Regions from separate parts of the Vallitalea sediminicola genome, predicted to be linked through region 2. Evidence: predicted binding sites of a transcription regulator. Region 2 holds the regulator's gene; the other holds the start of a gene.

Region 1 (3,430 bases), on a different contig from region 2:
ATAAGTCCAACGTTATTAATTTTACCTGCTAAAGCAAAAACTTTTGTTCCTTTTGATTTTTCTGTACCAATCTTATTAAACCATCCAGCACCTTTTAATATGATAACTGGTATGTTAGCAAATGTTTCTACATTATTAACATTTGTTGGTTTTCCCCAGTATCCTGATTCAGCTGGGAATGGTGGTTTAGTAGTAGGTTCTCCACGTAAACCTTCCATAGAATGTATAAGTGCTGTCTCTTCACCACATACGAATGCTCCCGCCCCATATGTAAGTTCGATATCAAATTCAAATCCAGTACCCATTATATCAGTACCTAATAATCCTGCTTCTCTAGCATCATCAATAGCTTTTTGTAAACGCTTGATTGCTAATGGATATTCTGCACGAATATATACTTTACCTTTAGTTGCTCCAATTGAATAACCACAAATTGACATAGCTTCTACAATACTATGTGGATCTCCCTCTAATATTGAACGGTCCATAAATGCACCTGGGTCTCCCTCATCAGCATTACATACTACATATTTTTGATCTGCTTCATATTTACTAGCAAATTGCCATTTTAATCCTGTTGGGAATCCTCCGCCTCCACGGCCTCTAAGTCCTGACTCTTTAACAACTTCTATAACCTCGTTAGGAGTCATTTCTGTTAATACCCTACCTAAAGCATGATATCCATCACGTGCAATATATTCCTCAATGTTACTTGGATCTATGAATCCACAGTTTCTAAGTGCAATACGCATTTGTTTTTTGTAGAAATCCATATTCTTAGAATCGCTAACTTTTTCTTGTGTTTCAGGATCTTCAAATAATAATCTTCCTACTTTTCTACCTTTTACAATATGCTCTTTTACGATCTCTTCAGCATCTTCTGGTTGTACTTGAACATAAAATGTATTATCTGGTAATATCTTTACAACTGGACCTTTTTCACAGAAACCAAAACAACCAGTTTTTAATATTTTAACCTCGTTGTCCATATTGTTGATTTTAAGTTGTTCCTTTAGATTATCAACTATTCTATCAGAATCTGCAGATTTACATCCAGTACCTCCGCAAACTAATATATGCATTTTATAGTTAGACATCTTTTGAGCCTCCTAACTTTTTTTATTCGATAGTTTTATGAGTTACAGGAATTATTCCATCAATTAACTCGCCTTTTTTAATATGTTTTTCAATAACTTCTTTTGCTTTTTCTATTGTTACATCACCGTATACAACTGGTTCACTATTTGGCATAGTTAGTTCAATTGTTGGCTCAGCATAACAATATCCCATACAACCTGTTTGTGTCACAACTACATTATTAATACCTTCTTTTGCTAATTCATCAATGAAATAATTCATTACTTCTCTAGCACCAGATGCAATACCACATGTAGCCATAGCAACTTTTATTTGTATTAAATTATCAATATTTTCGCCTTTTTCTCTTAACTCTACGTTTGATTGAACTTTTTCTTTGATCTTTTTAAGTTCATCAAAAGATTTAATCTTTGCCATTTTTTTTCCTCCTTTTTAAAATACAATTATTTGTATTCTGCAAGAATATCCTTGATCATATCTGGTGTTACACGACCATAGACTTTATCTTCAACCATAACAACTGGAGCAAGTCCACAAGCCCCTACACAACGGAGTGATGTTAGTGAAAATTTACCATTAGGTGTTGTTTCACCAACTTCAATTTTCAATTCTTTTTTTAGTTCATTTAATACATCTTCAGAACCTCTAACATAACAAGCTGTACCCATACATATTGAAATGTTAAATTCACCCTTTGGTGTCATTGTGAAGTAAGAGTAAAAAGTAACTACTCCAAATACTTTTGCTGTTGAGATTTTTAATTTTTTTCCTACAAATTTTTGAACTTCTTCTGGTAAATATCCGAAAATATCTTGTGCTTTATGTAAAACACGTATTAGTTCTCCTTTTGTAGTTGGCATTGCATCAATATACTGCTCCAATTCTTGGAACTTTTCATCTGTTAATGCTGAATTAGCTGCCATTTGCTTACCTCCTTATTATATAATGTAAATGATTAACAAATTATAGTAATTTATTAATTATAAACCAAAGTTATATATTTAACACGAAAAGCTACATTGTTACCATTATTTGGGGTTAAATCATATTTATCTTGTTTTTTCTACAAGTTTTACAAATATTGAAGTTATTTTTTATTAATATAACGAAGCATTGTATGTATTTAACCTTCTTAAATAAAGTAATATGCACAATAAACTTAAAATGAAAAGTCTATTAAAATTCTCATGTTTAAATATGCAATAATGTGTTTAATTAATAACATTAGAAAACATATCAATCCAACACACATGTTAATATATATATATAAATTGAACCGGAATCATTAACTTAACAAAATCAATAATGGATATTTATAAGTCTTATAGTCGTATTAATAATGTTAATTATTATTAACAATTCACTTAAACTAGTTCAAATGTTTTCTGATTCATTCATTTTCTTTTAGTGCCTTGAATATTGATTCTATATTTTTGTCTTTTACCTCTAATGAATTTTTTTTAATTCCAATATACCCAAGTTCATGAGCATCTGATGATTGTATAATTTGAAAGTCTTTGTATTTTTGTTTATAAACATCTAAGTCAGAAAATCTAGAAATCTCTAGTATAGAAGTATTCAAATCGTCTGGTATGAATCCTAGGTTAGATAATATACTATAACTAGGTCTATCAATGTGAGCAGGTATCGCTATCCCATTATTATCATGTATCATGTCTATTACTTCATTCAAAGACATTGCTACAGATGTCAACAGAAGTTTGTCAAGCTCCTTAATAACATCATCATTTTCATCCAAAACATATTCATGTCCAAAAACAGTAGATTTGTTCTTAATACAAGGTAATTTACTATATATTATGCTTTGAACATTGTATACACTCTGAATGTCCAAAAACAATCCAACTACATGTATTTCTTCTTTTGTTTCGATTTCAATGCCTGGAACAATGATAATATCTTTCTCCTTAGCCACTTTCATTACTGCTTCGACATTTTCTGCAGTATTATGGTCAGTAATAGCTATGGCATCTAATTCATTGATCAACGACATATTCACAATATTATTAGGTGTCATACTATCTTCGCCGCAAGGTGAAAGAGCTGTATGAATATGAAAATCATAGTATAATTTCATAAAACCGCTCCAAATATAGTCTTTATTTTTTGTTAATATTTTATCAAATTCGACAAAAACACATCGAAGTTATTATAACAAAAATAGATTTAAAAGTAAAGAAACTATATTCTACTATTGTTTTTTATAGCACTTTCATTATACCATGAAAATAGAGTTTTTCAATAAAAAAACGTAATATCTTAAGTAAATTCCTTCCATATATAAGTAGTTCTATTTATTTTTTTTACTTTG
Region 2 (3,430 bases):
CATCACAATCATTAATAAGTTTTTTAATCTCAGACCTCTGTTTTTCGGTCTTATATTCGTAGATATCAATATCAAGTTTTCTAGCGATATCATAATTTATTTTGGCATCACCTTTGATTTTACTAGAATCACCTATTATGATTATAGTCGCTTTTATATTATTACAGCTTAATATTCTACCTATTGCAAATCCGTCTCCACCATTATTTCCTATTCCACAACAAATAACAACATGTCTACTTCCTTTAAGTATCTGTATGGTTTCACTTACAACAGACATTGCTGCGTTCTCCATTAGAACAATACCAGGGATACCAATTTCTTCAATTGTATATCTATCAATTTCTTTCATTTCATAACTCTTGACAACTTTCAACTTAAGCATCTCCTTTTAATTAAGTTACTCCCCTATGGCTATAGCTATTACATTATCTTTTGAATGTGATATGGATACATGTATCATAGAAATATCAAGTTGTCGTGCTAAATCTTTAGCACCATTATATAAAATTACATAAGGTTTACCCTTATCATCACGTAAGACTTCAATATCTATAGGAGCAAAATGTACAAAACCTGTACCAAGAACCTTAGAAACTGATTCCTTAACAGCAAAATTGCCTGCTATTGTTTCACCTCTATAATTTTTAGCTGCAAATAATTTATTTTCATCGGATGTAAAAAATTTTTCTAGGAATCTTTTATTGTGAATAGCCTTTTCTATTCTATCAACTTCAACAATATCATTACCTATTCCTTTTATCATTTACTTCCTCCTAGATATTTTTTATCATATAATTCAATGACTTCATATCCTACTAAATCATGCATATAAGAATATATCTTATCATATTTTTCTTTTGCCTCAGTCTGTCTAACAGCTTTTTCTTTCAACTCTATCCTGACTTTTTCAATCCATTCATGTAATTCGTCTAATTCATTTTTTGTATTATACATTCTCATATAACAATCTTGCATGGTATATTCTAATAATTCTTTATTGATGGTTTCAATTTCTTTAGGTACGTTTTCCATTCTAGATTCCATCTTATCTAGCTTAACCTTAATGTCATTGATGTATTTCTTGCTTTTTTCCATTTCGCCTATGGCTTTATCATCTTCATCTTCAATGGCTTCTTTCATATTATCAACTATATCCACCATCATTTTCTTTTTAAGTAACGTATATTCTTTCAGATCATTTGTAAGTTGTCCTTGTTCGCCAATTAGTTTATTAAGCTTTTTTTCAAGATCAGCTATTTTTTTTGGTTTATTATTGCTTTTAAAAAGTTCATGCCATCTATTATCCAATGTTAGGATATGTACTTTTTTTTCTATATTAATTGGCTTTTCAATCTTTTGTTTTGCAAAAAACATATATTCACGTCCTCATTATTTATATATACCTAGTCATATAATAAAATTTTTTCTATATTAATTATATCGTAACAAAATATAATATTCTATAGCACAATATAATTAAAAGGTACCCAAATACATGAGTACCTAATAACCTCTACGAATAGTTATTCATTCTTAAGGAACATAAATTACAGACGCTTAATTATATTCTCCTTTGATATTATATGAGAGAGTCATCAAACTGTCTAACAAATGTACATTTTCTACAATAACATTTTCATTAGATAATTTTAGGTCAATAGGAGCAAAATTCCATATTCCTTTTATCCCATAACTAACTAAATCATTAGCAACTTTTGGTGCTTTCTGTTTTGGTAATGTTAAAATTGCTAAATCAATGCTATTTTGTTTTATGAAATCTCCCATTTCATCTAAATCTTTGATTTCAATACCTCTTACAGTTATACCAACGAGCCTCGGGTTAACATCAAAAAGCCCTTTAACTTCGAAACCTCTTTTATCAAAATTAGTATAATTAGCAAGGGCTTGACCTAAGTTCCCTGCTCCAACAATAATTGTATTATATTTATTCTCTAGACCAAGTATTTTACCTATAGCGTTATATAAATATTCAACATTATAGCCGTAACCTTGTTGACCAAACCCTCCAAAATTATTTAAATCTTGTCTGATTTGTGAAGCTGTTACACCCATTCTGTTACTTAATTCTTTAGAGGAAATCCTTACAACATCGTTTTCCAATAAGTCTCCTAAGTATCTGTAGTATTTTGGTAATCTTTTAATTACCGCCGTTGATATTTTCTTTTGTATCATATAATCAATCCCCAATCCTGATACTATTTTGGAACTTTTATACAAATAATTATATATGGTTGTTAAATCTATGTCAAATAATCAAATGCGGATAAACCCTTATTCTTTATGTATTATCACAGTAAAAATCATTAACACAAATCCTATATTTAGTAAATATAGTTAAAAACAATTAAATGTTTTTTGTATTCAATCTATATTTTATAAATTATATCACAAAACCCTGATATTTTACAGCTTTTTCTAGAAAATTGTACTTATAAAAAATTTTAATATCCTAAAATTCATACATATTTATTGTAATAAAAGAACAAAAGAGGCTGCGCCTCATTTCGTATAACGAATTTGTACTTTAAAAAGTCTTATCAGCGCATATAAAAACATTTCTATCCATATATTTTAAAAATAGAATTCAGTTCTACTATTATTATCTATAAAAGTTCTTTCCCTAGATATCTATTAATAGCATCTTTAGTTTTTTTTGTATAGTTTGCATCAGTATATAATATTCTTTGTATAGTTCTTTGAGATAAATTAGATTCTTTGGCTAGATCCTTAATGGTTATTTTATTTTCAACCATATAATTCCCTAACTCTTTTCTCTTTATCTCATCCTTTTTATATTGTCTATTATAGAAATAAGTTGTATTTACTTTTGAACTAATCTGTCCTAATTTCCTTTTGCGTTGATAATCAAGGCATTTTTCACATTGTTTAACACCTCTAATAAGTGATTCTTGTGATAAAGATTTACCACATCTTATACATTGTTTTCTCTCTACACGAGCTTTTCTCAATTTTTTCATATAACCTGCATTACGACTCAAGTCATCATCCCCTTTAGAAAAGTTCTTTTATCATATATATGTTGTCCTAAAGAAATTTATTCTTATGTATGAACAAAAGAGGTTAAACCTCGTTTAATAATCACATAATTATTAATATACTAACCAAAAACCTCTGATTTTAAACCCTTTAACTTTTCAAAACTAGTGATTAATGGTATCATAGTATGGTAATTTTAATATTAATAGGAGGCAACTATGATTTTATCATGTAAAAATATATGCAAAGCATTTGTAACGAATACAGTACTCGATAATATAAATTTTTGGTTAGAAAAAGGTGATAAAGCAGCTATTGTAGGTATTAACGGTGCTGGAAAATCAACACTATTTAAGATTATCACCAATGAATTAGAAGCAGATTCTGGACAAGTTATAGTTAATAGTTT

Evidence for each region. The regulator Rex, encoded in region 2, represses fermentation and respiration genes when NADH is low (regulators of the CRP and FNR family bind a similar motif). The targets are predictions, from matches to a motif close to ATTGTTAANTANTTAACAAT.
Region 1: a site for Rex is predicted at 2,088-2,107, ahead of ACX6CF_RS23020 (NADH-quinone oxidoreductase subunit NuoE family protein). Genes of this name have one in related genera too.

The regions. Positions count from the first base shown of each region.
Region 1 is NZ_BTPT01000073.1:43,612-47,041, forward strand. Features, by position in the region: gene ACX6CF_RS23010 (NADH-ubiquinone oxidoreductase-F iron-sulfur binding region domain-containing protein) at 1-1,097, opposite strand, end outside; gene ACX6CF_RS23015 ((2Fe-2S) ferredoxin domain-containing protein) at 1,120-1,515, opposite strand; gene ACX6CF_RS23020 (NADH-quinone oxidoreductase subunit NuoE family protein) at 1,542-2,021, opposite strand; gene ACX6CF_RS23025 (PHP domain-containing protein) at 2,489-3,196, opposite strand.
Region 2 is NZ_BTPT01000014.1:33,565-36,994, reverse strand. Features, by position in the region: gene ACX6CF_RS06305 (NAD(P)H-hydrate dehydratase) at 1-376, opposite strand, end outside; gene acpS (holo-ACP synthase) at 401-766, opposite strand; gene ACX6CF_RS06295 (hypothetical protein) at 763-1,377, opposite strand; gene ACX6CF_RS06290 (redox-sensing transcriptional repressor Rex) at 1,561-2,196, opposite strand; gene ACX6CF_RS06285 (hypothetical protein) at 2,628-3,023, opposite strand; gene ACX6CF_RS06280 (ABC-F family ATP-binding cassette domain-containing protein) at 3,240-3,430, shown strand, end outside.